Regions from separate parts of the Salinicoccus sp. Marseille-QA3875 genome, predicted to be linked through region 4. Evidence: riboswitches for the same ligand, from Rfam matches in the RefSeq annotation. Region 4 holds a riboswitch; each other region holds the start of a gene.
The links. A riboswitch is a leader RNA that binds a small molecule or an ion and turns the genes downstream of it on or off. The one in region 4 is predicted to bind thiamine pyrophosphate.
Positions count from the first base shown of each region.

Region 1: linked by a shared signal. The riboswitch ahead of ACY8DT_RS05975 (ABC transporter substrate-binding protein) and the one ahead of ACY8DT_RS11965 (ECF transporter S component) in region 4 are both predicted to bind thiamine pyrophosphate.
Region 2: linked by a shared signal. The riboswitch ahead of thiD (bifunctional hydroxymethylpyrimidine kinase/phosphomethylpyrimidine kinase) and the one ahead of ACY8DT_RS11965 (ECF transporter S component) in region 4 are both predicted to bind thiamine pyrophosphate.
Region 3: linked by a shared signal. The riboswitch ahead of tenA (thiaminase II) and the one ahead of ACY8DT_RS11965 (ECF transporter S component) in region 4 are both predicted to bind thiamine pyrophosphate.

Region 1 covers NZ_CM143103.1:1,156,214-1,164,193, forward strand. Annotated here, with positions in the region: gene ACY8DT_RS05955 (YbgA family protein) at 1-267, shown strand, start outside; gene ACY8DT_RS05960 (acyl-CoA dehydrogenase family protein) at 539-1,627, opposite strand; gene ACY8DT_RS05965 (ABC transporter ATP-binding protein) at 1,620-2,378, opposite strand; gene ACY8DT_RS05970 (ABC transporter permease) at 2,371-3,150, opposite strand; gene ACY8DT_RS05975 (ABC transporter substrate-binding protein) at 3,154-4,152, opposite strand; TPP riboswitch at 4,243-4,343, opposite strand; gene ACY8DT_RS05980 (hypothetical protein) at 4,487-4,696, shown strand; gene ACY8DT_RS05985 (sodium:solute symporter family protein) at 4,727-6,172, shown strand; gene ACY8DT_RS05990 (hypothetical protein) at 6,169-6,732, shown strand; gene prpB (methylisocitrate lyase) at 6,920-7,822, opposite strand; gene ACY8DT_RS06000 (tripartite tricarboxylate transporter permease) at 7,834-7,980, opposite strand, start outside.
Region 2 covers NZ_CM143103.1:1,486,705-1,494,684, reverse strand. Annotated here, with positions in the region: gene ACY8DT_RS07590 (FdhF/YdeP family oxidoreductase) at 1-2,304, opposite strand, end outside; gene ACY8DT_RS07585 (L-lactate MFS transporter) at 2,371-3,660, opposite strand; gene fdhD (formate dehydrogenase accessory sulfurtransferase FdhD) at 3,821-4,609, shown strand; TPP riboswitch at 4,679-4,799, shown strand; gene thiD (bifunctional hydroxymethylpyrimidine kinase/phosphomethylpyrimidine kinase) at 4,947-5,747, shown strand; gene thiM (hydroxyethylthiazole kinase) at 5,752-6,534, shown strand; gene thiE (thiamine phosphate synthase) at 6,527-7,150, shown strand; gene ACY8DT_RS07560 (N-acetylglucosaminidase) at 7,190-7,972, opposite strand.
Region 3 covers NZ_CM143103.1:460,421-468,400, forward strand. Annotated here, with positions in the region: gene ACY8DT_RS02460 (MFS transporter) at 1-608, opposite strand, end outside; gene ACY8DT_RS02465 (DUF429 domain-containing protein) at 750-1,526, opposite strand; gene ACY8DT_RS02470 (single-stranded DNA-binding protein) at 1,540-1,776, opposite strand; gene ACY8DT_RS02475 (hypothetical protein) at 2,322-2,741, shown strand; gene ACY8DT_RS02480 (VLRF1 family aeRF1-type release factor) at 2,802-3,593, opposite strand; gene ACY8DT_RS02485 (AraC family transcriptional regulator) at 3,693-4,583, opposite strand; gene tenA (thiaminase II) at 4,672-5,343, opposite strand; TPP riboswitch at 5,423-5,514, opposite strand; gene ACY8DT_RS02495 (hypothetical protein) at 5,558-5,704, opposite strand; gene ACY8DT_RS02500 (Fic family protein) at 5,807-6,850, opposite strand; gene rlmD (23S rRNA (uracil(1939)-C(5))-methyltransferase RlmD) at 7,095-7,980, opposite strand, start outside.
Region 4 covers NZ_CM143103.1:2,356,862-2,364,841, forward strand. Annotated here, with positions in the region: gene ACY8DT_RS11955 (ABC transporter ATP-binding protein) at 32-1,753, shown strand; gene ACY8DT_RS11960 (ABC transporter ATP-binding protein) at 1,746-3,566, shown strand; TPP riboswitch at 3,618-3,709, shown strand; gene ACY8DT_RS11965 (ECF transporter S component) at 3,772-4,353, shown strand; gene ACY8DT_RS11970 (ABC transporter ATP-binding protein) at 4,359-5,765, shown strand; gene ACY8DT_RS11975 (energy-coupling factor transporter transmembrane component T family protein) at 5,758-6,549, shown strand; gene miaB (tRNA (N6-isopentenyl adenosine(37)-C2)-methylthiotransferase MiaB) at 6,631-7,980, shown strand, end outside.

The DNA.
Region 1 (7,980 bases), 1.2 Mb from region 4:
GGAAACCCTGATATTGAGGTGTTGGATGTCTTGATTGACGAGGCAATGGAAACCACTCCCACGAAAGGTTCGATCATGAATACATACAACCATATGTGGGGATATTTTAAAAAAGTGTGTACAGAAAAAGAACGTACAACAGCCACGGAGTTGGAAGAAAAATTCAAGGCACAGGAGGTTGAATCTGAAGCGCTGCTGAAATTCATTGCTGAACTTGCTGATAAATATGAAGTGAAATATCTTCAAAATTCATCGATTCTTCAATGATTCATCGGTATGATATTTTCGAAGCTCTTCTACTGGGGGCACCAACTAGTATGCCATTCAGAGGATGCTCGGAACGAAGAGTCTCGCAGACCGCCAGATGATCCGACTCAGCCAATGGTTCGGCGTTGTATTGTCACTGATTACATTTCTCATAGTACCGCTGCTGCAGACATGAAGAGAGAGTGGAAGAAGCGGAAAGTACGAAATGATGGGGGAGATGCAAAGGAAAGTGCTCTGAAACATTAATGTTTCAGAGCACTTTTTGTGGCGGTCAACTTCTATCGGATCTTAATTCACCTTCCGAATCCACAAGCAGACCGTGCTGTGATGCGGTCATAAGGTCACGGTAGATGCGGTTCAGAGGATGACTTTCTGTGACAATATCCATTCCTAGGTAACGGTAAAGTTTCTGGACTCCGCTCACTGCAGCGTCAGCGACGATTTTGCTCCGGGTGGAGATTATCTCCATGTCCTTGTCATCAAGAGATCCACCGGTAAGGTGGGCATCCCATGATTTTTCGACTGCCTGATAGAATTTCCGGCGCTCCTTCTGAAATCGTGCTTCATTTTCTTCCAGGATTTTATTCACATGGTCATACCGGTTCGAACCTTCTTTTTTCCAGGCTGCTTTTTTAGACTCGACATGTTCGCGCGCCGCTTCAAAGAAATGTTTTGCGACACCGATGGCAGTGGAAGCGATATTCGCTGCGGCGAATGGCACAAACGGATAATGGTAGACCGGATGATCGAAATGGAAATGCGGGCCGGTCACGTCAAAACGATATGCCGCAGGTACGAAAGCACCCTCCACATGGATGGTATGGCTGCTGGTCGCTTTCATGCCGAAGGCGTTCCAATCCTCTTCAATTTCGACTTGATCGGGTGTAAAAGCAAAAGCATACAGTTTCTCATCCTCCGCGTCATCGGATTCTATCCGGCATGTTGCAGTGAACAGGCTGGCATGGCCGGCCCCGCTCGCAAATGCCCATGTGCCGTTCACAATATAGCCGCCATCAGTCTTTCTGGCCACACCCGTCGGGCGGTCGCTGCCGGCAATGTAGAAATCTCGGGCGGTGAAATATTTTCTGACCGCTTCCGGCGCCATCGTCGTCGCAAAGAATCCGGCGCCTGAACCGATCTGCACGAGCCAGCCGAAGCTGCCGTCCACATGTGCCGCTTCCTCGAATATTTTCAATGCCTCCGGCAGCGGCTGCATATTGCCGCCCAACGCGTCCGGCACAAACAATTTGAACAGTCCCTGATCATAGATGTACTGCAGCACCGTCTCTGACAGCCTGCCCTCCTGCTCCATCTGAGACGCCTGGTTTCGGATGAGTTTCGTCATTTGTGCATCAATCATTCTGAACCCCTTCTTTCAACAACAGGTAGATTTCCCTTTTAAGCTTGGCAAACGTATCATCCAGCGTAATGCCGGGATCACGCGGCCGTTCGAACGGCACGTCGATTTCCTTGATGATGCGGGCTGGTTTATTGGACAAAATCAGTATACGGTCGGACATGTAGAGCGCCTCCTCTATGCTGTGGGTGATGAACAGCACCGAACGGCGGTCGGTTTCCCACATTTTGAGCAGCCAGTCCTGCATGTCGAGCCGTGTCAGTTCATCGAGTGCACCGAACGGCTCATCCAGCAGCATGAGACGCTGCGGGCTGAGGAGCGAGCGGATGAAGGCGACGCGCTGGCGCATACCGCCGGACAGTGTATCAGGGTAGGCGGATTCATAACCACCGAGCCCGGCCCGTTCCAGCAGTCTGCGAGCAGCCTCCCGGTCGACGGCGCCGTTTACCTCCTGGACCAAAACGACATTATCCTCGATCGTCCGCCACGGCAGCAGGGAATCCTGCTGGGGCAGATAGCTGATGTTGCCCCGTGTGCCGTTGGCACGCTTACCATCAATAAAGATATCACCATTCTCCGCATCGATCAGTCCGCCGACGAGATTGAAGATGGTGCTCTTTCCGCTGCCGGAAGGGCCGAGCAGCGTGACGAACTCCCCGTCAGCGACACTCAGCGAAAGGTTATCGAGCACGTCGATGTCCGACTGCCCTTTGAATGTATGAGACAGATTTTCAATACGCAGTTTGTCAGTCATCCGTTCCACTTCCTTTCTTGTCCTGATTCCATGGAGTCAGCCATTTCTCGAGCAGCAGAATAAAACCGAACAACACCAGACTGATCAGCATGATGACAAAAATCGATACGAATACCTGATCCGTCCGGAACGCGGAAGATGCGACCGTCATGAAGACCCCGAGACCCTGCTGGGCACCGAGCCACTCGGCAATGACCGCACCCATCACACTGTATGTGGCAGAAATCTTAAGACCTGAAAAGAAATACGGCAGGGCACTCGGCCATTCCAGCTTGAAGAAAATCTGCCGGCGGCCGGCGCCGATCATCCGCATATAATTGAGCAGTTCGGGATTCGTCTGCCGAAAACCGTCAATCAGGGAGACGGCGATCGGAAAGAAGACGACGAGCGTGATGATCAGTATCTTCGGCAGTGCCCCGAAGCCGAACCACAGCACAAGAAGCGGGGCAAGCGCAATAATCGGCACATTTTGCGAGAGCACCATAAGCGGGTAGATGCTTTGCCTCGCCTGCGGCACCAGATGCAGTGCAACCGCCAGAACGAGTCCGACCGATACACCGATGGTAAACCCGCCGAGCGCTATCAGTATCGTCGAGATGCTGTGGTCGATGATGCGTGGATAGATCTCGATGCCTTCCTGTATGATCTGAACCGGGCTTGGCAGCATCCACGCCTCGATCTCAAAGATGCCGACAGCCAGCTGCCAGATGACAAGTATGGCGAAAATGGCGAGGAGCGGTGAGAGTACGCTCCATGATAAAAGTCGTTTCATCGTTTATTCCTCCGATTCATCCGGCAGAAAGTCATTTGTGAATGCAGCATCGACATCCAGCTCAGACTCGATCAGATCGCTTTCATACATCCAGTCCGAATAATTCTGCCAGACCTCCCGGTCCTGATACCCCCAGTAAGGCGCGTCACTCTGATAGACATCCGCCAGCCACTCCTGGCTCGCCATCACAAGCGCTTCGTCGAGATCCGGTTCGGCATCAATCAGGTGAGACGCCGCCTGTTCCGGATTTTCCATCGCCAGCTGGTAGCCTTCCGTCGTCGCACTCATAAAGGCTTCAACCGTTTCCGGATCGCTTTCAATCATATTCTCATTCGTAATCATTACAGGTGTATAAAAATTCAATGCATCCGAATACTCGGTGAAGTCGATTGTATTGAGCGGCATATCCCTGAGCTCAGCTTCAATCCCCGTCCATCCGTAATAGATCCATGCAAAGTCGACATCACGCTGCACAGTAGCAAAGAAATCCGCCTCCCCGACGTTGAGGATTTCGACTTCACTGAAATCTGCACCATCCGCCTGCATGATCGAGTGAATCGTCTCCTCTTCGATCGGTGAACCATAGCCGCCATATGTGTGACCTTCAAGATCCGACGGCGTTTCCAATCCGTATTCTTCAGGTGAAGCCAGATATGACGTATTATCCTGGATGATTGCAGCGAGTGACACGATCGACACATCCTGCAGACGCGCCTGCGTCACATTCTCCTGTGCACTGATGCCGAAATCACCATTGCCTGTCGCGACCGTCTGTTCCGCGCCCGCTTCACCCGGCAGGACGATTTCCACATCCAATCCGTGTTCCTCGTAATAGCCTTCCGCCTGTGCGGCATAGACACCTGTATGATTCGTGTTCGGCGTCCAGTCCAGCACAAACGTGACATCCGTCAGTTCATCCATATCAGCGGATTCCTCCGCACCACCGCCCCCGCACGCTGCAAGCAGCAGTACGAATACGACGGGAAATAGAATTTTATTCATAATAAAAGCACTCCTCTCAAAAACGGCATAAAAAAACACCTTCCTTATCCGGAGGCGTCAAGACTTGTGAGGGTGGACCATACATCCATGGCATAGCCGTCACACATTCCCTCCGCTGGTATTATCCAGATCAGGTCCAAGGGTCAGGATACATCCTTCTCAGCCACAGTATGGCTCCCCTATGCATTAATATTCGTTTGTGGCATCAATTATATCATGATGGAACCGTATGTCAAAAAGTGATGACTTCGTGTTGAAACCGTTACCGCAATTATATATAATAAACATCAACAATTGACCGAATAAATGAAATATTCTAAAAGGGGTGTAGCATATGGCTCAAAGATCAAAGTTCAAAGATCCGGGTTTGTTTGCGACTTTAATCATCATCATCTACTCGGCGTTCGTATTCGGCTGGTGGCCGGTGGATATCTACGTCGCGGGAATTTCACTCGTTGCATGGCTGATGTTCTTCGGATTGTTCATCTGGTTTATTTTGACGGTTGCCTATGTCGTGTGGATTGAAAGAATCGAAAAAGATTAGCACAGCCAGAAACAGAAAGGGGTATGATGTATGCAGATCACTGAAGGAATCATTCTATTACTGTATTTATTATTAATGACTGTCATCGGTATTTATTTCTACCGAAGGGCCAGGCAGAGTGAAAGTGACTATTTCACAGCGGGCCAGAGCATCAATACATTTGTCGGGGCGTTCGCAATCTTTGCTGCCATCGCCAGTTCCAGTTCGTTGATGGGTGCGGTCGGCTCCGGCGTGACGATGGGGCTCCCGTATTATTTCACCTACGCATTCGGTGTGCTTGCCGCACTGCCGCTTGCGATGTTCCTGATCTCGGGGCAGGTCAGACGTTCCGGTGCAAAGAGCATGCCGGACTTCTTCCACCAGAGATTCGGCACATCCGTCCAGGTACTTGCTGCAATCATCGTCGTGGTCGCCATGACTTTCTATATGGTGCCGCAGCTCACTGCAGCAGGTCTGATCGGTTCCTACGTGCTCGGCATCGATTATGCCACAGCAACCATCGTACTCGGGCTCGGCTTTACAATTTATGCAGCACTCGGCGGTATGTGGGCGATTACATATACCGACCTGTTCCAGGGGATGATCATGCTTTTTGGTACGGTCATACTCGCCGCCGTCATCTGGGTGGACTTCGGGAGCATCGGCAATATGCTCGACAGTGCACTCGCTGCCGATCCGGCATTTGGTGACGTCACACAGCCTTGGATGTCATACTTCGGACTGTTCATCGCATTCATATGGTTCGGCATCATCTCGCCGTCGGTCGTCATGCGTAACTTCGCTTCACGTGATGCAAGAACGGCACGCCGCTCTTCCATGTGGGGCACATTCATCTATATCATCCTGTTTCTGGGCGGTTTTTTCGTCACGATTGCCGGTGTCACACTCGGCATAGTTGAAACGCTCGATAATACAGATATGATTTTCGTCTCCGTCGTCGAAGAATATCTGCCGCCGATTCTCGGCGGCGTCATGCTCGCCGGACTGCTCGCTGCGATCATGTCATCGGCGGACGCGATGCTGCTTGCGATTTCAGCAGGCATTGCACATGATATTTATAAACAGCATATCAATCCGAAAGCGAGCGAGCGCTTCGTCACCCTGCTCGGTCTGATTACGATGTTCGTGGCAGTCATCATCGGCATCGTGATCGCCATCAATCCGCCGGGCATCATCGCCGTCATGGTCGGATGGGTCGGCGGCTTCCTGTTATCTGCGTTCGGTTTCCCGTTCGTCCTAGGTATCTGGTGGAGACGCGCCAACAAGATCGGTGCATTCACCGGCATGCTGGGCGGTGCGATTCTGTTCGTCATACTTGTTTCAAGCCAGGCACTGCCGACCAATGCCGAACCGATCATCGCGGCACCCGTTTCACTCATCCTCGTCATCGTAGTAAGCCTGATGACATCACCGCCGCCGAAAGAGCAGCAGGCCAGAGTCGATATGTATCACTCACACCTGGATGATAATAAATGATAAAACGCATAGGAAAGACTCATATATCTGAAAAAGAACTGTATCAATCGATATATAAAAGTTTAGGGATGAAAGCCCGGCTGAATAAAACCATCAACGCAGATTATCTCAAAAAAAACACAACGAGTGCCACTCTTCTTTACCACCCATTCTGGATGGTGAAGAACCTGGTTCTCGCAGACCGGCCGCCCTTTCCGCCGAAGAAGATTCCGCGGATGATTTTTATCGATGCTGTGTCCGGGTATCGAGGCATCTTTTCCCATGTGCCGCCGGTCAGTGAAGAAGCGGTGGGTGATCGGTTGGTCGTCGAGCCGGTTATTCAGGAAAATGAAGTCGGCAAGTACGCCGAAGATGTAAGAAGGAAACAGATTGATAAGCAGTATCTTCTGAAGAAACCCAGGCATAAAATTGTGGAAACTTCCATGGTATATCTGCCGATCTATAAAGTGGTTGTAGACAGTGCAGAGGTAGATAGAACCTTCTATATCAATGGAAACACAGGAGAATCGGAGCAGTTTCTGAGCGGGAGATGGGAGAGCGGGAAAGATTTGATTGGATAATGGATTAAAATAACTGGGGATGGGATAAAAGACCTCTGAATGGCTTCATCATTTCCGTCTCTGAAATCCCTCGATTATCGTTGATATGATGCGGATAATCAGGGGTTCTGTCCCATTTTATATTACATTTCAAACACACCCCACCATGATTTGATGGTGGGGTGTGTTTGAAATACATTAATGTTTGTCATTTATTTAGATCTGTTTTAGCAATACTCTCATCCAAAGCTTCATAATCATAATACTGGATTGCTTCATACAATTCTTCTCTTGTCTGCATATCATCTAATCTTTCTTTTTGAGAACCGGTCTTCATTATTTCATCAAAAACACGTTCATACGCTTTAGCTGCTACACGCAATGAAGTGACCGGATAAATAACGATGTCATATCCAAAGTTCTGGAACTCTTCAGCAGAATAATATGGTGTTTTACCGAATTCAGTCATATTGGCAAGCAATGGACCATCAACTTCTTTCTTAAAACGCTCAAAGTCCGCTTTATCTCTAAGCGCTTCAGAGAAAATAATGTCCGCACCTGCTTCTAAATAATTATTTGCACGTTCAATTGCCGTCTCAATACCGTCCACTCCATAAGCGTCCGTCCTTGCTACAATAACAAGTGTCGGTTCGGTTTCCTTAATCGCTCTTATCTTTTGCATCATTTCTTCTGTCGTAACGAGCTTTTTGCCATTTAAATGCCCGCACTTTTTGGGCATGTCCTGATCTTCAATTTGTACGGCAGCTACATTCGCTTCCACCATTTCTTTTGCCGTCCGGATTGCATTTAAGACACCGCCATACCCTGTATCTATATCCACAAGCAACGGCAGGCCGGTCGCCCGGACAAGTTCTTTTGCTCTGGCGGCAACCTCATTTGAATATATCAAACCGATATCAGGCAAACCTTTACTTGCAGTATAAGCAGCACCAGATAAATATAGTGCACTTGCACCGGACTTTTTGGCCATTAAGGCAGACATGCCGTCATGTGCACCCAATACTTTCAGGATATTCTGATCTTTCGTCATTGTTAAGAACTGCTCTGCTAATAATTTCTGGTCAGGTTTTTCATGCATAAACCAGGTCATTAAAAATCCTCCTAAACTTTTGGTTTATATCTCATTTTATATATCTTGGCGAGTAATGGAACGAGTAATGCTAATACTGTCATGATTGTCAGAACAATGGATATTGTAGAAGCTGTAATCACATCCAGAGGAGAATCATAAATAACCATTGAACGCTG
Region 2 (7,980 bases), 870 kb from region 4:
TTTATTTGCGTTGAAATGGTCTGCCTTCTCCACCTTGACATCAGTCACATAGTCAGGCATTTCAACAAAGTTTTCGTAAATACCTTTTTCAACGAGGTAGTTTCCTTCAGGGAAGAGAACACCGACGTTGCCATCTCTTATATCAGCATGTTGTACGAAACCTTGGAATACACCGTTCCTATTGTAAAGAACAACTGCCTCGCCTTCTTCAAGACCTTGTTTATAGGCATCATTCTTGTTCATCAGGACACTGTAACGACCCATATGGTTGAATGCGTCTGTATCGCCGTAAACCATAGAGTTGAACTGTTTTCCACGGCGCATCAGAAGTTTGAATTCGCCCGCTTTTGCATTGTTGTCCGGAATATCCATGCTGATCAGATTTCCACGGCCGTCCGGTGTCGGACATACGCCGCCTTCACATAACCAGGCACCGCCGTACTGATAAACATCGCCGGCTTTCTTCAAATACTGGACACCATCGTACTGAGGGTTCGCTACAGCGATCTCATTACGGATCTCCTGACCGGATTTAAAATCAATCAGATGTGCATTTTCAGGTTTTACCCGTTTAGCAAGGTCAATATAAATTTTCCACTCACTACGGGCTTCTGCAATACGGTTACGGTTACCTTCAATTTCAGGTGAGAAGTAAATCATTCTTTCAGTTGAAGTTGACAGACCGCCGCCATCCTGTTCATAGCGGGTTTTTGCAGGCAGTACGATGACTGCTTCTTTTGCATCCAGAAGAGTGGATGTATTCAGAATAATATCCTGATGTACACGAATGTCCAGATTTTCCAGCGCATCTTTCACGAAATCAGGATCCGGCATCGTTTCAAGGAAGTTACCGCCCGACATATAGTAAAGTTTTAATTTCTTTTCATTATCTTCAGGCAGCATCGCATTTTCAATTGTTACACCGACAGAGTCTCCTGGCCACTTAGGCAGTTCGAAGTCCCATACTTTTTCAATTCTTTCAGTGTTAACTTCATCATAGTCTCCACCCGGTAATGAGAATGGATCAGCACCCATCTCACCTGAACCTTGAACACTTGAGTGTCCGCGAAGCGGCATAAGACCATTGTATTTGCGTCCAAGCCAGCCGCGAAGCAGCGCAAGGTTTGCAACTTGTGAAATGTTATCTGTTGCGTGTTTGTGCATTGTAAGTCCAAGCGCCCAGACCATAACACCATTTTTGGACTGTGCAAGCAGGTTGCTCAGTTCAATGATTCTATCCTTCTTGATTCCTGAAGATTTTTCTATCTCTTCCCATGATTGCTCCTGTACTGTTTCCCTGAGCTCTTCATAGTTATTGACATGTTCACGTACGAATTCATGGTTGACAGCTGAACCTTCTACTGCCTCTTCCATATCGAACCAGTGCTTCATGACACCATGCATTAAAGCAATGTCTCCGCCGATGTTCACTTCATAGAAATCGTCTGCAAGCTTTGTGCCGAATAATGCAGATTCTACGACTGAAGGCACCCAGTAGTTCTCCATGGCAGGTTCTCTGTATGGGTTGATTACGATAATTTTCGTACCGCGCTTTTTAGCTTCCATCATGTATTTAGTGGATACCGGGCTTGCGTTTGAAGCAACACTTCCCCAGAACACCAATACATCTGTACCAAGCCAGTCCTGATAGTTACAAGTTGAAGCACCGACACCCACCGAACGTTTCAAAGCAGATTTACTTGGTGAATGACAGATTCTTGATGCATTATCTATATTGTTCGTCTCAAGATAACGCGCTGTTTTTGCAGCCACATAATATGACTCGTTCGTGATGCCGCGGCTTGTTAAGTAGAATGCATACTGCTTGGGATCAAGTTTCTTCATCTTGTCTGCAACAGTACCCATTGCCTCATCCCATGAAATTCTCGTGAATTTGTTTTCGCCTTTACGACGGATCATCGGATAAGGGATACGGCCCAGCTCTCTAAGTTCTGATGAATCAAGCTTTCTAAGCTCATTTATGTCCTGGTGCAGTATTCTTGGTTCAATCGGTGGTGCTGTATTCAGTCTTAAGACGTTGAAACGCGTTGTACATACGTGCGGCCCTGTTAATGTCTGGTCCTGAAGACCGCCTACACCTAATGCACATCCGTCACAAACACCCTTTAAAATTATATTTTTTGCATAGTTCAGATTATCCTTGTTTTTCCATGCAACTTTTGCCGAATCTATAATATGTCTTGGTTTAACTTTTGTGAATCCAAAAGGTACAGGGCTGACCCATAGACTGGTATCCCATTTTTTAGTTTTCTTAATAGGACCCGGGTGTAAAGTTTTACCCATTTATGACACTCCTTTTATCGATAGTATATATATTATACATTAAGTTTATATGTTTAAAAAGAATATTTACTCAGATGTCTGAGGTTTCTCTTGTATTGTTTGTGGACTGTCTCTCACTTGAGAAGTGCTTTCCCTCAATTTTTTAATATCCACTCTGATCCATAATGAAATAATCAGTGCAACTACAAACATTGCGGTAAATATATACAGTGTCATCGTGTAGCTCGCTGTCGCCTCGTAAAGTTCCGCAACAATAAATGGACCTGCGAGGCCTGCAGCAGCCCATGCCGTCAAAATATAACCATGAATGGCGCCAAGCTGTTTCGTACCGAAAATATCACCAATATACGCTGGAATTGCAGAGAACCCACCGCCATAACAGGAGATCATAATAAACAATAAAATTGCAAATAAGTATTCATTTGTGACCAGAGGCAGCATTGCGAACACACCAATTTGAATTATAAAGAAAATAGTATATAGATTCGGCCGGCCGATATAGTCTGAAATTGATGCCCATATCAATCGTCCGCCGCCGTTGAACACACCCATAATACCTACGATGATTGCTGCAGCCGCTACTGAAATACCTGTAATTTCCTGGGCCATCGGGCTGGCTACTGCCAAGATAGCGATTCCACAAGTGACATTAATAAATAACATCAACCACAGAAAATAGAACCTTTTCGTTTTAATTGCTTCATTCGCAGTTAATTGCACCAGATCCTGTTTTACTTCCTTAGCTGAATTATCATCATTTTTCATACCTTCGGGTAAATAGCCTTCAGGCGGCTTTTCCAGATACAGGCTGGATGCCAGCATCACTACAAAATAAATGGCAGCAAGTATGTAAAATGTTGCAGCAATACTGAATTCATTCATTAAAAATTCCATTGCCGGCGAAGCAATCATCGCAGCAAAACCAAAGCCCATAATTGCAAGCCCTGTTGCCATCCCTCTTCTGTCCGGAAACCATTTGACAAGCGTTGAGACCGGTGTAATATAACCTATCCCGAGACCGATACCGCCAAACACACCATAGCCCAGATACAAAAGCCATAAACTTTCAATTTGTACAGCATATCCCGCCATTGCCATACCGACAGCGAAAAATGTTGTCGATACTAAACCGGAAGCTCTCGGACCATACTTTTCCACAAAGTGGCCCATAAATGCTGCAGAGAGCCCTAAAAATAAAATGGCCAGGCTGAATGTGAATGACACATCAGACAATGACCAGCCGACCGATTCCTGAAGCGGACCGGTAAAAACACTCCATGCATAGACGGAGCCGATTGAAATATGTATACCGACACCTGCAAGGGCTATCAACCAGCGATTCTTGTTTACTTCCATTTAATTTCCCCCCATAAGCTTAAATATTTACATTAAATATAGTTATCATATAAAATGTATATGTTTGCTATAATGTATTATATATGTTTATCAATAGCTGGACAATGCATTTTCCTGAATTGTGAAATCTTTCCGAAAATATTTTTAAAGAGGTTATAAAATGGAAATAACAACAGACAGAAAGATTGTCAGATACTTTGACGGTCAATTTTCTGATATAGATGATGTAGTTGCAGAAGAGTTCCCGTTGACTATTTATATCAATGATATTGAGTTTGCCACTCTTGTATGCTCTCCTGAACACCTGGAAGAGCTGGTCATCGGCTTTCTTGCGTCCGAAGGTGCAATCAGATCTTATAAAGATATTCTGTCCATCAATCTCGATGACAGAGGCGGCTTTTGTCATATAAAGCTGAACAAATCAATTCCTACCGATCATTTCCAGTATTCTAAACGCATATTGGGTTCGTGCTGCGGCAAAAGCCGTCAATTCTACTTTCAAAACGATGTCGATACAGCTAAAGTATCAATGAGTAAAACGACATTGACCCCGGAACAGATCAGCAGGCTGATGATAGAAATGCAGACGACGAGTACAATTTTCAAGGAAACAGGCGGCATTCATAATGCGAGTCTGGGCAGCCCTGATGGCACTGTCGTCCACCGCGGCGATATCGGTCGTCATAACGCACTTGATAAATTATACGGCTACTGCGTTGAAAATAATATTTCAGTCAGGGATAAGATTCTGGTATTCAGCGGCCGTATTTCATCCGAAGTTTTAACTAAGGCAGCTAAAATCGGTGTCGGCATCGTTCTGAGCAAATCTGCTCCTACGGATCTGGCAGTAAAACTTGCCCATGACCTAAACATTACTGCAGTCGGATTTGTGCGCGGCAATTCATTTAATGTCTACAGCCATCCATGGCGTATAAAGGAAATTGAATAATCTTTATATTTAGACTCGTGTCATTTGACTTACATGCTTTACACATTTATCATAAAACTAAGTAAATAACAGTACCACTAGGGGTGCATTAGCTGAGATAGCAGATTTCTGATATAAATTTATCAGAAAGTGCTGATCCCTTCGACTTGATCTGGGTAATTCTAGCGTAAGGAAGTGGTTTAGTACATAAATATCAAACAGCTAACCAAATATATTTCTATAGACTATGATGCTCTTTTGGTGTGTGCTGTTATTTATATTACTAAGCCCGCTTCTGCAATGATTTCATTGCCGGAAACGGGTTTTTTATTTTGGTAAAGGGAAGGATGGGGTAAATATGACAGAACGTCTGCCGATTGCTCTGACGGTTGCAGGAACTGACCCTACAGGCGGAGCTGGTATTTTAGCAGATATCAAGTCTTTTCATTCGAGAGAAGTATATGGCATGTCCGCTGTCACATCACTTACAGCACAAAATACGATGGGGGTGCAGGATGTCTTCAACGTGCCTGCAGATTTTCTCTCAGCACAGCTTGAAAGTATATTTTCAGATGAGGTGCCGAATGCCATGAAAAGCGGAATGATCGCAACCGAAGAGATGATGCGGGTTTTAAAATCTTACGTCACAAAATATGAAATGCCGCTTGTCATCGATCCGGTAATGATTTCAACGTCAGGGCATAATCTGATAAGCGGGGACGCCATAGCCTATTTGAGAGATGAACTGCTGCCTGCAGCCTTGACAGTGACGCCCAATATCATGGAAGCGGAAAAACTCACAGGTGTGGACATCGAAGATGAAGAAGATGTAAAAAAAGCCGCAAAAGTATTCATTGAAGAGATTGGAGTGCAAAGTGTAATCATAAAGGGAGGGCATTTAAAAGGTGCTGCGGTGGATTACCTGTTCGAAAAGGATAATGAGGTCAGATTGACCTCAGACAGAGTGGACACTAATCATACTCACGGCACAGGGTGTACATTTTCAGCTGTCATTACAGCAGAACTCTCCAAAGGCAAGCCATTGGAGAAAGCTTTTCGGATCGGGAAAAAGTATATAACCATGGCCATACAGAAGACTCCGGGAATTGGAAAAGGTGACGGACCGGTTAACCATTTTGCATATAAAGGAGAGTTGTAAATTTATGTCACTTTTACAAAGTATACGCGAAGAGCCGCCGCTTATTGTCTGTATAACAAATGACGTAGTGAAAAACTTTACCGCCAACGGGCTTATTGCACTGGGTGCTTCACCGATTATGAGTGGTGAAAAAGATGAGGCTGAATCTCTGATGAAAGCAGCGGATGGGCTGTTGATCAATATCGGCACTGCTGACACGCACAAGAAAGAATTGATGTCAGAAATGATCGTTCAGGCGAATAAAAATAACGTCCCTGTCGTATTGGACCCGGTCGGTTATGGCGCATCTTCTTTCAGAAAGAACCTTATCGATGAACTGATCGAGAATTATAAGGTTGACCTCATCAAAGGAAACAGAAGTGAAATGCTGGCATTGTCAGGAGAAGAGAGTATATCCCGCGGTGTCGACTCTGCTGAGGAAAGTGATGCACTTGAAATAGCTGAAAATACATTTAGTAAATATAATATACCGGTACTCGTTACAGGAGAAACAGATGCCATCGTTACACATGATCATAAATATACTCTTCATAACGGCCACGGACTGCAAGGGAGAATAACGGGTTCAGGATGTCTTCTTGGCGCAGTTACACTGACATTCATCGCCAAAAGTGACGATGTTAATAACGCCGTTATAGACGCTGTCAGTTACTATAACCTGTGTGCCGAATCTGCAGTACAGAACGGTGCTGCAGGCCCCGGTACTTTCATACCGGATTATATCGATGCGTTGTATTTGAATGATGATGTTATTTTAAAAGATAAGGCTGTTAAATCACATGAATAAAAATGACTTGAGACTTTATTTTATATACGGTTCAAATGGTGGAGATATAAAGAGCAGTCTTCACATAATAGAGCAGGCATTACAGAGCGGCATCACATTATTTCAATTGAGAGAGAAAGGAACTGATGCACTGACTGGTAAAAAGCTACAGGACTTTGCTCTGTCGGTCAAAGAACTGACTGCTGGATATAATGTTCCCTTCATCATAAATGACGATGTCGATCTTGCGAGGGCAGTACAAGCCGATGGCATCCATATCGGCCAGGATGATATGAGTCCTGAAAAGTTGCCTGTATATTTTGATGATAAAATTGTCGGACTGTCCGTTCGTGATGAGATGGAACTAGCTGCCAGCAATTTGGATAATGTCGATTATATTGGTACGGGACCAGTCTTTGCAACAAGCTCAAAAGACGATGCAGGTGAAACTATAGGTGTCTCCGGCTTAAAGTTGATGCGTGAAAAAATAGGAAATTTACCGATGGTGGCTATCGGTGGAGTAACGCTGAATAACTATAATCAATGTTTAGAAAATGGTGCGGATGGCATCGCAGTCATTTCGGCAATTTCCCAGTCGGAGGACATTCGCCACTCTGTCCGTAAATTCCTGGAATAAAATATAAAACGTCGTCATTGAAATAATGACGACGTTTTATCATTCATTTTTATACTCAATATATTCATAATCAGCGGTATTCAATTCATAATCTTTATAATAAGACGACATTATATCAGCGATGATTACCGACCATCTGATATCTGTTGCATATTGATGAGTTCCCGGCTTTTCTGGGTTCCATCTCATCTTATATAATGTATTTTGATAATTATTGACATAATTATTACTTATAAACTCTGCACCGCCGATTATAGCCGCTTCAGGTGAAGTCCAGCCCTCCTGCTCTGCATAGCTTGAACCTGCCTCAACTGCCTGTTTATCAAATGCACCGATACCAAAAAAATTATAGTAGGTCTGATCGGTTTCTACACCTTGTGCCAGCTCTGATTCACCATTACCTGTCTCTACCTGGGTATGGCTGATTAGATATAATACATTAATATCATAGAGATTCTGCGCTTCCAAAAAAGTTTCCCCACGTCCCTCAAGGATACCTTTGTCCTTCAATATCTCATTCAATATATCAATGTCCACCTCAACCTTTTCACGCAGATCCATATGCTGCAGCGGATAATGGTCCTGGTCAGTCTTCATATATTCTCTCAACTGATTTTCATCAGCATTCGTCAATTCACCATCTTGAATGGTAACGTCCTGCGTGTTTTTATCCAGTTGGGCTGAAACAGCTTCATCGAAAGTGTATTCAGATTGATAATTTCGGTTTCCTATTGTTTCAGAGACGATAAAAGTGATAACAAAAACACCCATGATGATGCTCAGCAATAATAATGGCAAATCATTTTTATCTTTATTCAACATGTTTTATA
Region 3 (7,980 bases), 870 kb from region 4:
TAGTCGAACCGTCCCGTATCCACTGCTTTTTCAGTACGGATTTCTTTCAAGTCTTTAAGTAAAAACAGTGCGATAACAGAAAGTGCGATGGAAATGATGAATATCCACTGCCAGTTTATGAAAGTCGCCACTGTTCCGGCAAACAACGAGGCAAGACCAGTACCCCCGAATGCACCGATCGACCAGTAGCTGAGTGCACTTCTTCTCTTGTCACCTGTAAATAAAGTATTGATGATTGAAATGGTCGCAGGCATCAATAGTGCTGCCGAGAACCCCTGCACAATACGCCCGATGATCAGAACTGCAGGACTTGCAGTAATAATGATCAGAAGCGAACCAATGATACTCAAAATGATACCGGCATAAGTAATTTTTACTTTACCAAGCTTATCGGAGAAATTACCTGCTGCCACCATGAAGATTCCGGTGATCAGTGACGTCAGACTGATTGATAAGTTAATGATCCCGGCACTGGCACCTGCGTAAGTTTCCTGTACATGCGGTCCGATATTTAAAAATGCCTGGGCAAAAAGCCAATAGGTAATGATGGATAGAACGATACCAAGAATGATCAGATTACCTGAACGCGGTGTTCGTTGTTCTTCCATATGAATACCCTCCATTTCATGAAATTTTCCAGTATTATTCATAATATTTTTTATTATATATTTCCAGTTTAACATGTTTCTTTTTTCACAGACATGACAAACTCATGACCATTTGGAATTTTTACAATTCTTTGTGCAAATCTAGTCTTTATGAATGACCGGTATGACAATAAAACCCTTGTCCACTGTGCCGAACATTTCCTTTAATGCATGCCCTTCGTAAATTGAATACATGCCGAATGCACATAGGAACGCATCAATTTGATCTTCCAGATGTTTATGTGCTTTTTTGCTTGTCACTTCATAATCGATTTTTGATATCAGCCCGGAAATGATTTTTTCCTCATGTTCAAGTTTACCAAATCTTGTGAGCAGTCGTCCCATTTCTGTCATTGTTTCATCGAATGTCGTTTTGGGCTTTCTTTTATATTTGACCGGCGCAATTTCAGTAAACAGTCCGTTGACGATTCCTGTCGGAAACGTTTCAACGATGCTGGATTTCATTTTGTCGAACCCGAGCTGTATGCCGGGGATTTCTTCTTGAATCATATGCATCAATGTTTCCCCGCGGATTTCACCAAATACTTTTGTGAAATAATTTCTGTTTGAATTGAAGGCGCTGATACGGTGGCCGTTAATCTTCGCACGCATCATTGCCCCTTCCGCTCCGCGTGAGCCACCTTCATTCGGTACGACAAGTGGCGCATCAATGGCGATTGTCAGAGGTTCAGTATGATGCTGTTTGATGACATCCAATATCTCTTCATTCGTGTACACTTTTGAATCCAGATATTCAACATGTCCGGATCGATCCAGCACGCATACACCCGTTTCATTTTTATAAGTCCATGCGAGATCAATCCCGATGAATCTCATTTCATCCCAACTTTCCGATAAGAAAAAAAGGAGTGTTTCCACCCCTTCATTCATTTTAACCTATTTTCTTATATTGTTGCTGGTTTGATGAAGATTTCTCTATCACTTCGACAGACTTCTTGCTGTTTGCTTTTTCCAAAAACATTCTGCCCAGCGCTGTTCTTTCCTCTGTCGGCATTCTGTTCCATTTATATCCTTTAAATAAATCTTTCACTAAGAAAACTTCGCCGTCATTCAGTGACTTCGTTTCCTGCCATGCTTTTTTCAATAACTTCTTTTCTTTTTTAGCCATGGTACTCATCCTCCATTCCTGATTATTGTTATATACCCAGTTTGTATGTAGTTGTAATCATTGAGGTGCGGAATCATTGGAGAGTCGCTTAGAATATGATCCATCTTTTTGCACGACCGCTTAAGATACAGCAACATAGTGCGATTTCAACACCCGGATTCGTAAGCTTTCAAAGATTTCCGCAATAGCTTACGATTTCAACACCCGGATTCGTAAGCTTTCAAAGATTTCCGCAATAGCTTACGATTTCAACACCCGGATTCGTAAGCTTTCAAAGATTTCTGCAATAACTTACGATTTCAGCACCCGATTTCGTAAGCTTTCAAGAATTTCGGCAATAGCTTACGATTTCAACACCCGATTCGTAAGCTTTCAAAGATTTCCGCAACAGCTTACGATTTCATCATCAGATTTTGACAAATATTGAGATATTCTGTCTTCTGTCGACCATTAAAAATTTCCAAAAATATGAAAATAAATGATTTCAATATGTTTATCAGGGGTAAAGAAATAACGAATGAATCTTATGAGATTGAGGTGATGTGATGGCTACGTTTATTTTACTTATAATTATCGGGGCGATATCGGGGTTTATTTTAGGCCTGGTGATGAAAATAGTCCGGTTAACGACAGGCAATGAAGGAGAGATTCTTCTTTATAATATGGATTATATCCCTGTTCTTAAGCGCTGGGCGGATAGAAGCATCACCGGTCTCACGTTTCATTACATGACCTGTATCGTCAGCGCAGTTGTCTTATTCTACCTGCTGGTTCCTTTTGGATTTGAAAGGGACGTATGGCCATATATATTCGTCTATACAGTAGGCGGCGGGATACTATATTTTTTGAGCATGCTGACTCCGACGCCTCCAAGCCATAAGGATACTGCTGCCTGGATCAACTGGACTGTGAGCCATGCGATTTTCGGCGTATCTGTCGGTGTCCTCATCTATTTGTGGATATGAAATAAGCACCCGGGATTTGCTCCCGAGTGCTCTTTAAATAGTGAGGTGCTGCAATTTATATCAAATTAAATCCTGATATATCTCGTTTACGATTTCATGGTTCGGTTTCATACCGATATTTTTGGTCAATACGCCAAGAAGGTGTCCTTGATGCATATGCTCCTCTAAATCTGGAACCAGCTCATTGCTGCCTACTAGGTATGCACCTTCCAGCCCGCGGTCTTTGATCTCTTTGCCGAGCCTTGGTGCCAGATTTTTATACCAACGGTTTTTATTTTCATCGAAACGGCGTTCGAAGTGATCCTGGTTGGAACCTCTTGAACCGACCGATGCACCGCTGCTGTAATCCAGCCAGTCTTCACGGTTCAAATCCCAGCTGAAAGTGACCTCATCTATTATGGATCCGAGTTCCGTTTCAATAAAACGCGCATCCATCTGCTGAAGAACGACTATCGCTGCTTTCGGGTACTTTTGAACCATCGCCTCAAGCTGCTGTGTGGCAGGTATTTTCTCCCAGTGGAGTGTCGTTGTCACAGGCACCTGAAGAATTTTTTCTTCCCACAATTCTTCATCGGCAGAAGCTGTAATCATCAGACCTTTCTGCAGTTCCATCTGCAGTTCACCTACACGATCCTCTACCTTTTTAAGCAGTTTCTTCAGTGCTTTCTTCTCGGGTTCAGCTGCCGTATTATCTGCGTAATTTTTCATCTCTTTAATCTCATTTTTCAAGTGGATTTTCCATTCGCCATTATTCAAATCCGGGTTGCTTGCATCTGTATTCAAATATAAAGTCAAAACACCGAGTTCGTCCTCTTTTTCGTTGATGCGTCTAATATCTTTTCTTACAGACATAAATTTTTCCCCCTATTCAAGTTGTATGCTCCGGGTGGGTTGAAAAACACTCATATACATCTTTAAACTTATTTACCCTTGATGCCAGTCAATAAAACACTAAAAAGCCGGACAAAGTTTATTTGCCCGGACGATGATATCCCTATTAATCTTTATCCTTGATTGTAATACAAATCTCGCTCTATCCTCTTTATCTGCCAATATTTCAGGTCCCGAGTCCAGCTCATAAGATGCAGACGGCAGCCATTCCGTATAAATCCGCATCCATGTTTTTTCAATTTGTTGCCAGTCCCCTTCCGCTTCAAAGACGATCCATTTATAAGATCCGATTTTCAAAGTGGAATACTCGTCTGTCTCATCATCTGAAAATGCACCGATATACTGATTGAAAGTCGCTTGAGCTGTATCATTCTCACTGTAATCTGCTGTGGCGTGAACTATTCCATATCCATTCTCTTCGGACATCGATGCCAAATCAGTCATTGTCGCTTCACTGATGGTTTCCATCATCTCTCCATACGACGGCGAAAGCACCTCGTCCGCCATTTCCACTTCATACTTGACTCCAACGATTTTGAACGGTTCTTTTTCCACAATACGGTATTTCATTTCGACTCCTCCTTGAATAGTGAGTTGAAAGGACATTTTAGGATATGTTTTTAAACTCTGTTCATTATCTCTTACTGCCGATGGCGTCACTCCGTGAAAACTCTGAAATGCCCGCGCGAACGCATCCGGTGACTGATAGCCGTATTTTACCGCTGCATCAATCACTTTGATATCCGACTTTTTCAATTCCGCCGCTGCAACAGTCAGACGCCGCCTTCTGATGTAATCAGAAATTGTGATGCCGGACAAAAGTGAAAACAGCCTTTTGAAATGATATTCGGAACTGTAGGCCCTCTTTGCCACTTCTTTTAAATCAATCCGATTTTCAAGATTATCTTCGATATAATCCAGCGCCTGATTGAATCCTCTTAACATATCCATTCAATTACCTCCACTCACTAACAAGTCTATCAACCGGTGTTTCCCGCCACCCGACAATTTCTGCCCGTTTCAATCGGGTAAAATAAATTCATTCCCGCTCGGACATCCACGTTTCAAATGTGTATGACATCTCCCAAAATGCCAGTTCGTATTCTTTCGCGATCACAAACTGATCAATGATCTTTTCCTTTTCATCCTCACTTGCTTTCGCTGCCAACTCATCAACCAGGTCGATCATTTCCTGAGTCGACTCCTGGAACCAGTCGCTCGCGTACATCCGGATCCAGTTGCGGTAGATTTCCTCATAAGGTTTCGCCTCTTTATATTTCATGCCGATATCCGCATACAGCCAGTAACACGGCAGAATCGCAGCGATGATCTGCACGAGACTGCCGGACAAGGAAACTCTGTACAAATGGGACGTATAGGCATAAGCCGTCGGTGCCGGTTTGAAGTTTGCAATGTCCTCGTCGGTAATATTTAAAATTTCAGCATGTTCTTTATGTACAGTCAGTTCCGCTTCAGCAGTATTTTTCGCCTTCCCGGCCAGGCTCGCAGATACATGAAAATCATCCGCATGCGCCGCTGCGAATGCATGGACTTTCCCGTAATGTTTCAAATAATAAATATCCTGCAAAATATAATTCTTGAATGTTTCGAGCGGCAGGTCACCTTCAACAATACCTTTAACGAAAGGATGATTCAGACTCTTATCCCAGCTGTCTTTCGTCCTTTCCCTCAACTGTTCTGAAAAACGCATAAAAAATTCCTCCTGTTAGTCGTTCCGACTGGAGGAGGAGGGATTGATGCTTTTATATATTGATTCGATCTTTATTCAATAATAAATTTATCCACTTCCCTCCGCTGGTATTAACCAGTTCAGGTTCAAAGGGTACTTCTCAAGCCTTTAAGACTGCCCCCAGTTGGAACGTATTTGGTTTATATGACCAACATACACGAGTTGCGGATATTTCTCAATACATCACTATTTGGTAAATAGATGAATCGTCGCCTTCAATCATATTGGATCTGATTGCATATAGTGCACCTCTAAACTCTTTCTGATTGTTAAATCTCACACCCATGATGGTTAATTGAGGTTTATTTACGTCCAGTTTCATTGAACCCGCCTCCATGTTTTCGACTGCGGAAATAGTTGATCTTGACAGGCTTTATTTTGAAATTTGAATCAGACAATCCGTTAATTCTAATAATTTCAATACTTATTTTCTAGTATAAAAAGTTGCTCTTCCTTTACCATGGCGCTCAATCTCGTTATCTTCAACAAGTTGTTTCAGCGCGTTTTCAATTGATGCCCTGCTGATACTCGGGACCAGATCCATGATTTCACTCTTAGTAAATTTCCCTAAATTTTGATTTATTGCTTGAATGACTAATTCCTTGGAAGGTAATTTATCATCCATTAAATCAACTCTCTCTTCAAAATCACGGTAAGCAGAAAGTATTATTCCTAAAATATATTTAATGAATGGAAAAGGATTATTCTCTTCCTCATGCCATTTGTGATTACTTTGTTCCAATACCTCATAATAACTTTCCTTGGTCTTTTCTATTTTGCTTTCAATACTGATATACTTTCCAACAACATAACCTTCTCTATATAACAATAGAGCTGTTAATAATCTCGACATCCGTCCATTACCATCGTTGAACGGGTGAACACATAAGAAGTCAAGGATAAAAATTGGAATCAACACAAGTGGATCAATTACATCGTCCTCGAGTGTCTGATTATAGCTTTCGCATATATTATCAATTGCAATAGGTGTTTCATAAGAATCAAGCGGTGTAAAAATCACACTTTGTCTTCCATCCGATCCGGTTTTGGTGATGATATTTTGTGTTGCTTTATATCTTCCGCCAAATGATTTCGCAGAATACTGATATAAATCTCGATGTAACTGTAAAATATACGTTGATTGGATAGGTATAAACTCAAAGCTTCCATGAATGGTATTTAACACATCCCGGTAACCCAGGATTTCTTCTTCATCCCCGTTTCTTGGAATTGTTTTATCCTGGTATAGATCACGTAGTCTCGAGTCGGTGGTCACAATTCCTTCAATTTCATTAGAAGCTTCTGTGCTGCGAATCTTCGCTATTTCAACTAACTTATCCAGAACAGCAGGTTTTTGTTTTAAATATAATTCTTGTCTGCCTTTGTACTCGTGTATTTGTGAAACCAATCCGAGAATCTCGCTATCCCAATGATAATATTTCAAATTATAGTAATTGAAAGCTCTCATTCGCTTAACCTCCTTTTTAATCGCCTAATTATATCATTTTTTAGGCGTATTTAAAATAGATTAGGCGTATTATCACCTAAAATTAATCTTTCTTAGGTGATTTTTGTGTCAAAGGTGGCTAAGTTAATTATAAAACCCACTTTCCCAACTCATTTGTCGTTGAACAAAAAATGGATCACGGGGCCAGGGATGATAAAAGTATTGAATAGATATTGAATCTGACATGAAAAAACAAAGGTTTATTTTAGTTAGACAACTTCTTCTCCAACAGCGTCACCGCTTCTATATGATTCGTCTGCGGGAACAGGTCCACCGGCGTTACCGGGCTGACTGAATAGCCGCCCTGTTCGCTCAGGATTTTCAAGTCTCTCTGCAGCGTGCTCGGGTTGCATGAAATATAAACTATCTTTTCCGGCGCGACTTCTACCAGACTGTCGAGAAAGTCTTCGTGGCACCCTTTTCTCGGCGGGTCGACGAATACCAGGTCCGGTTTTACACCTTCTGCAACCAGCTGTTTCATGACCACCTCCGATTTTCCGAGATGATATTCTGCATTATCAATGCCGTTCAGCTTCGCGTTTTCTCTCGCGTCTTCGACGGCAGAATCCACGACTTCGATACCGATGATTCTACCGACATGTTCTGCCGCGACCTGACCGATGGTGCCGATGCCGCAATACGTATCGATGATTGTTTCATCGCCTTTCAAGTCCGCAACTTTCAACGCTTCCGTATACAGTTTTTCCGTCTGTTCATGGTTCACCTGATAAAATGACCGTGCACGGATCTTGAACTTTTTGCCAAGCAGTTCGTCGGTAATATACTCTGCACCGTGCAGCACTTTCGTCTCACTGCCGTAAATTACATTCGTCTTATCAATGTTGATATTCTGCACGACACTCGTAATCGCCGGGAATTTCTCAACCAGTATCCTTATAATATCGCCAAATGGATTTTTATGACCATTGGTAATAAAGCCCACCTGGACTTCAGAATCATCATGGTTCGAGCGGATGATCAGATGACGCAGCAGCCCTTTATGCTTATGCTCGTCATAGATGGATATGTTGAACGTTTTAAGCAGCTCACGGACTTCATTCATAATGTCGTTATGAATGTCCTTTTGAATC
Region 4 (7,980 bases):
TTCGGTACTCGAAAGAAATGTGGTGTAGCAATTGTTCAAGATTTTTAAGAAGTCTTTTAAATATAAATGGTTTATGGCGATAGCTCTGTTATGTATGTTGACAGAGCTCACAGTAGAGCTGCTGCAGCCATTTTTCATATCAAAGGTAATTGATGACGGAATTGTCATGCAGGAAATCGATGTCGTCTGGTTATATTTGGGCGTCATGCTGTCACTCAGCTTACTGTCATTCATCGCAGGAATCATCAACTCGTATTTTGCGAGTTTCGTTGCTACGAATTTCAGTTATGATCTCAGAATGGCGATTTTTAAAAGGATTCAGAACTTCACTTTGACTACGCTGTCCAAGTTTCCGACTTCGAGTCTGATTACGCGACTGACGCAGGACGTCCTGATGACTGAGATGCTGTTATATATGTCTCTGCGTATTGTACTCAGGGCACCGCTCCTTGTCGTCGGATCGCTGGTCATGTCGTTCGTGGTAAATCCGACGCTCGGTTTTTATCTATCCCTGCTGACGCCTTTCCTTCTGATATTTTTATACATAGCGGCAAAACACGGGGCAAAAATATTTTTACGTGTCCAAAAGCGTCTGGATAAGCTGAACAGATTCATCCAGCAGAATTTGGAGGCGGTGCGCCTGATCAAGGCGAACGACCGTGCGTCATTTGAAAACGATAAATTTTTCGGTGTGGCCGGCAAGCTTAAAAATGATACTGTCAGCGGCCTGAGGCTGATGGAGTCGATTTTACCCGTACTGCTTCTCATAATGAACACGAGTCTCCTGATTGTCATATGGGCATCATCAGACCTGCTGTCAACGGGCAATGTTCAGATTGGTGAAGTGGTTGCCGTAATCAACTACGGCCTCAGAATGCAGGGTGGATTCTCGATGTTTGCATTCATCATCATTGCCTACTCCCGTTCGAAGGCGAGCAGCGAGCGTATGAATGCGGTGCTTGATTCACCGGTTACAGAGAATAATCATGAGGCAATCTACAAAGAGGCGAAAGCGGGTTCTGTACGCTTCAGCAATGTGTCTTTCAAATATCCGGGTTCCACAAGATATGTATTGAAAGATATCACTTTTGAAGTGGCTGAAAATGAAAATCTTGTAATCATGGGAGGGACAGGCTCAGGCAAAAGTACTTTAATCAGTTTGATTCCAAGGATGTATGATGTAATCGAAGGAAATGTTTACGTCAATGACATAGACGTCCAGGACTGGAATGAAGAAGATCTCAGACAGACGATCGGCTACGTACCCCAGTCGGCAATCCTGTTTTCGGGCTCGATCTATGAAAACCTGTTATGGGGGGACGATGAAGCGCTGCATACGGATATTGTCGCATCGACTGAAAAAGCACAGATTCATGAAAATATCGAAGACTTCGATCATCAATATAAAACGATTGTCGGCCAGCGCGGTGTGACACTTTCAGGCGGCCAGAAACAGCGGTTGTCAATTGCGCGGGCGCTCGTCCGACGTCCTTCGATACTGATATTGGATGACAGCACTTCTGCGCTCGATATTAAAACTGAATCGGCGCTGTGGGACGCTCTGAATGAAGAGAAGGCGACCCGTATCGTCATTACACAGAAGATTGTCACGGCACAGACTGCAGACAGAGTCATCCTCCTTGATGACGGCAGGATCAGTGCAACCGGCACCCACACGGAACTGCTGGAAAGATCAGAGCTGTACCGACGTATCAACGCATCCCAAAATGAGGGGGGGCATATCGATGATTGATAAAATAAAAAGACCGTTCGGCTATGAACCGATCTTAACCAAGGAAGATCTTAAAGGTAAGAAGAAAAAAGAGGATCAGCGGGCCAATGATTTCTGGGGGACGCTGGTCCGCCTATGGCAGTTCATGAGGAATGAGCGGAGATTATTGTACTTCATCATCTTCGTGGTGATGATAACGAGTCTGTTGACAATAGCGGGACCGTTCCTTGTCGGACAGACTGTCGACAATTATCTCGTCGTCCAGGAGTTCGACGGACTGATCGGGGTGCTGGTCTTCATATTCTTCATCTATCTGCTGTCATCGGGGACCCAGTACCTTGCCTCCTTCTTAATGGTGGGACTGGCACAGAGGACGATCTACAATTTGCGGGTCCGTTTATTTTCACATATGCAGGAACTGTCGGTCAGATTTTTTGATAAGAGACAGCACGGTGAACTGATGAGCCGGATGACGAATGATATTGAAACATTGTCTCAGACGATGAACTCATCGTTCATCCAGTTCACAACAAGCATAGTGACGCTGATCGGTACAGTTTCTGTAATGTTATATTTAAGCCCGCTTCTGACGCTGCTCACGATGACCATCGTCCCGGTGCTCATTTTCGGTGTGGCATTCGTAACAAAAAGGACCGGTCCCCTTTATAAGCAGAGACAGCGGAGAACCGGGGAACTGAACGGATATATCGAAGAGATAGTCTCCGGACAGGAAATCGTCAAAGTTTTTTCACAGGAGGAAAGGACGATAGCGGCTTTCGATGAACGGGCATCAAAACTGAAGCATGTCACTTTCTGGGCGCTGCTTTATGCCGGTTTCATCCCTAAGATAATGAATATGCTGAACAACATCAGCTTTGCGATCGTCGCCGGTGCCGGCGGCCTGATGGCGCTATATACAGACGGCCTTGTTACAATCGGAACCATCGTCATCTTCGCAGAGTTTGCGAGACAGTTCACCCGTCCGCTTGCAGACCTTTCGAACCAGTTCAACCAGGTGCTGTCTGCGATTGCGGGAGCCGAGCGTGTGTTCCAGATCATCGATACAAAAGAGGAATCTGACGATGGAACGATTGAAGATAAGACAATACAAGGCAAAATCGATTTTAAAAATGTCTATTTCTCTTATGATAAAGAACAGTTTGAACCGACGATACAAGATCTGACATTCTCGATCGATGCAGGTGAGTCCGTCGCACTGATCGGTGCGACGGGTGCAGGTAAGACGACTGTCATGCAGCTTCTCGCCCGTTTCTATGAAGTGGACGGCGGTGAAGTGCTGATCGACGGAACGAATCTGACTGAATACAAACGCCATAATGTACGTTCACAGACAGCATTTGTCCTGCAGGACCCGTACTTGTTCGAATCGACCATCAGAGAAAATATCAGATACGGAAAACTGGATGCCACGGACGAAGAAGTGGTTGAAGCGGCGAAGCTTGCGAATGCACATGATTTCATCGTTCAGCTCGAAGATGGTTATGACACGGTGCTCGAACTGGATGAAGGGTTTATTTCACAGGGGCAGAAGCAGCTGATTTCGATCGCCCGTGCACTGATCACAGATCCAGCGATTCTACTTCTGGATGAAGCGACATCAAGCATTGATACGGTGACCGAGCTTAAAATCCAGGAAGCGCTTGAACATCTGATGAAAGGAAGAACGAGCATCATCATTGCACACCGTCTGAATACGATCAAAGCGGTGGACAGAATATTTGTGCTGGAAGACGGCCGGATGCTGGAATCCGGGTCGGAAGCGGAGCTGCTCGCTAAAGAGGGACGCTACTATGAAATGATAAATGCCAAATGACTTCACAAACAGCATCAAGTGTACTATCATACTAGTTAACTGAATAATAAACACATCCACTAGGGGTGCCCCGTGCGGGCTGAGATTCACCCTTAATACCTGATCTAGATTATGCTAGCGTAGGAAAGTGGCATATTTCAATATATGCACACCGTACGTTTGCGGTGTGTTTTTTATTTGGAAATATATTTTTAGGGGTTTTGTTATGGCAGAAAGAAAAGGTCTGACGTTGACAGATGTACTGATAACAGTTGTAATCGGTTTTGTATTTGCAGTGATCTATTCGCTGTGGGGAGCAATCTACACGGTTCTCCAGCCGCTCGGACTGCACTTGAATGAACTGGCTTACGGCATGTGGTTCATCGCAGCTGTCGTCGCTTATTTAATATTGAGGAAGCCGGGTGTTGCACTGCTTGCTGAGTTTGCGGCAGGGGCGGGGGAAACAATCGTCACTTTGCAGTTTGACGTATTCTTAATCGTTTATGCTCTGCTTCAGGGGCTCGCATGTGAAATCATCTTTGCTCTCTTTAAATATGAAAGCACCAGGATGATGACGGCAGTTTACGCAGGTATCGCAGCAGCACTGATCACACTGCCGATCGACTGGTTCTACGGTTATCTGGCCGAAGTGGCCACATGGAATATTGTGTTGATGTTTTCGTTCAGAATCATCAGCGGTGCATTGATTGCAGGTGTGCTCGCGCACTTGATCTATCAGGCGCTCCGTGAGACCGGCGTATTGAAATTCGTCGGCAGCCGCAAATTAAATCATGATGAAGGATTGTAGAAGATTTGGCTATTGAAATAAAGAACCTCAGACTGAAGTTTCCTGAAACGGATAAAAGACAGTTCAGCAATTTAAATATAAATATAAAGACGGGCGAGAAGGTGCTGATGCTCGGCCCTTCAGGTTCGGGGAAAAGTACACTTCTCAATATTCTCGGCGGTAATATACCGAGAAGTATGGATATCCCTTTTAAAGCGGATGTCCTGGATGTCGATACAGAAGCTGCCTACGTGTTCCAGGACCCGGATTCACAGTTCACGATGCCGACTGTCGTTGAAGAGCTCGCGTTCATTTTGGAAAACAGAAATGTACCGCGTAGGGAAATGGACCGGATGATACAGGATGCTCTTTTTAAAGTAGGCTTGAAAACAGACTTGAAGATGCCCATCAATAATTTATCAGGAGGGATGAAACAGCGTCTCGCGATCGCTTCGGCACTGCTTCAGGGCAGTGGAACTTTATTGCTTGATGAACCGACAAGCATGCTGGACGAAGCATCGGTCGGCGGCCTGTGGCAGACACTTGAAAATATCTGGGAGGACAAGACCGTAGTCATTGTGGAACACCGCGTGAACGAGATATGGGATAAGGTCGACCGCGTCGTCTTAATGAATGCAGAAGGCGAACTTATCATGGACGACAGCCCCCACAGCATTATGGATAACTACATTGAACTGCTGAACGAATACGGTGTATGGCACCCATATTCATGGGACTATGCGCCGGTTTTCACTAAAGTTGAGCCAGAAGATGAAACGCTCATAGAAATAAATGACATGACGCTCGAAAGAGGCAGAGAGACACTTTTGAACATTGACAATTTAATAATCAAAAAAGGTGAATGGCTGACAATTGAAGGAGAAAACGGCACCGGAAAAACGAGTCTGATGCTGGCGCTGATGAAGCTGGTCAAAACGGACGGCATCATCCATGTGAATGGCAAAAAAGTCAGGAAGACAAAAGATATTGCGGGCACCGTCTACCCTGTATTTCAAAACCCGGAACTGCAGTTCATTACGAACAAAGTTTACGACGAAGTGTTCATCAACCTGGAGATGCATTATCCACAGGATGCAGCGCATGAAAAATGTGAGGCGCTGCTCGGCAGAATCGGTCTGGATCATGTGGGTCATCTGCATCCGCTTGAAATTTCTACGGGGCAGAAGCGCCGCCTTTCTGTAGCGACAGCAACCGGCGGTGTGCCGGAAGTCATGATTTTTGATGAGCCGACATTCGGTCTTGATCAGAAGCTTTCATACGAACTGCTCAAGATGTTCCATGAACGCGTCGAGGAAGGCGTCACTGTCATCATGATCACTCATGACCGCGGCATTACAGAAAGATATCCGACGAGAAGACTGATACTTGAGAATAAAGGGATTACGGAAGTCCGGGGTGACGGTCATGCTTGAACAGATAAAAAATTATCATACATTCGTTGACAGGACGAATCCACTCACTAAAATTTTTATAGGCATACTGTTATTTCTGTTGGTCGTATTGATGCACAATCCGAATCAACTGTTTTATCTATCATTCATCATGCTGATCACCATGATCATTTTATCGGGCATACGACTCCGGTATCTGGCTGTGGTGCTGGTATTGTTTTTCGTGTTTGGTCTATTTTCAGCGATGTACATGATATTTTACGGCGCCGGGTCGACGACTTTATTCCGCCTTGGGCTCATTCATATAACCGAAGAGAGTCTGATCAGGGGGATCCACATCATGATGCGCGGTTTGACGCTGTCATTTTTCGGTGCGCTCGTCATTTTCACTACAAAGCTGACGGATGTATTTTACAGTCTGATGATCCAGCTTAAATTAAAGCCGAAATTTGCGTACTCGTTCATGGCGGCAATCCGCATGGTGCCGATTATTGCAGGTGAGTATATGATGCTGAGACAGGCAAGAAAGGTAAGAAAACCGCTCATTCATAAAAAGCATATTTCAGGTATTAAAGGGTTCATCACGACGGTGATCACTTTATTGTCACAAAGCATCAGACGTGCATACCGTCTCGGTGTTGCGATGGAGGCGAAACAGTTCGATGACGGACCGAGAACTTACTATTATCAGACTGCATTCTCGAAATATGATGTTTTATTTGTACTGATGATCATTGTAATCGCTTCTGCTTCTCTCTTCCTCGGAACGGCATTTAATCTGATTAATGTCACCGATGCGAGGTAATCAATCAAATGTACTTTAAATTACTGATGAAAACCGATATACTATATAAAGATATTTCAATGGAGTAAATGGGGTTTTAAGATGAATGAAGAACAGAGATTGGATGCTTCAAAAGTCAAGCAGAAAACAGAAGAAAAAGACTACAGTCAATATTTTCAACATGTCTATCAGCCTCCGAATCTAAGAGATGCAAGAAGGCGCGGAAAGACGGAAGTTGAGTATCATAAAGATTTTGAAATTGATGAACGCTTCATGGGCCTCGGCAAAGGGCGCAAATTTTTCATCAGGACCTACGGCTGCCAGATGAATGTGCATGACACGGAAGTCATCGCCGGCATATTTACGGCACTCGGGTACGAGCATACCGATACGACGGATGATGCAGATGTCATCTTGCTGAACACGTGTGCAATCCGTGAGAATGCGGAGAACAAAGTGTTCAGTGAAATCGGTAACTTGAAACATGTGAAGCAGAATAATCCCGAAGTACTGATCGGAGTCTGCGGGTGCATGGCTCAGGAAGAGTCGGTCGTGAATAAAATCCTTAAATCATATCAGAACGTTGATATCATTTTTGGTACTCATAACATTCACCGTCTGCCGAATATACTGGATGAAGCATACATGTCCAAAGAGAAAGTGATAGAAGTCTGGTCCAAAGAAGGCGACGTTATTGAAAACCTGCCCAAAGTCCGTGAAGGCGGCACGAAGGCATGGGTCAACATCATGTATGGATGCGATAAGTTCTGTACATACTGCATCGTACCTTTCACACGCGGTAAAGAGCGCTCAAGAATGCCTGAAGACATTCTTGAAGAAGTCAGGGATCTCGCTGCAAGAGGCTACCAGGAAATTACGCTGCTCGGCCAGAATGTCAACTCATACGGTAAAGACCTGAATCTGGACTACAGCTATGATCTTGGCGACCTTATGAGCGATGTGGCAAAGACCAATATTCCACGCGTGCGCTTTACAACAAGCCACCCATGGGATTTCACGGACAACTTGATTGATGTGCTTGCGACGGGTGAAAACCTGATGCCGCATATCCACCTGCCTGTACAGTCCGGTAACGACGATGTGCTTAAAATCATGGGCAGAAAGTATACGAGAGAAGCCTACCTCGAACTTGTCGGTAAAATCAGAGCGAAAATGCCTGATGTAGCGCTCACGACTGATATTATCGTCGGGTATCCGAATGAGACCGAAGAACAGTTCCTTGATACGATGTCACTTTATCAGGAAGTCGGTTTTGAGCATGCCTATACGTACATCTACTCGCCGAGAGACGGTACGCCGGCAGCCAAAATGGAAGACAATGTAAGTGATCAGGATAAAAAAGACCGTCTGCAGCGACTGAACCGTCTGGTGACGCATTACACGCGTGACGCGCTGAGCAAATACCAGGACGAGTATGTGAACGTACTTTGT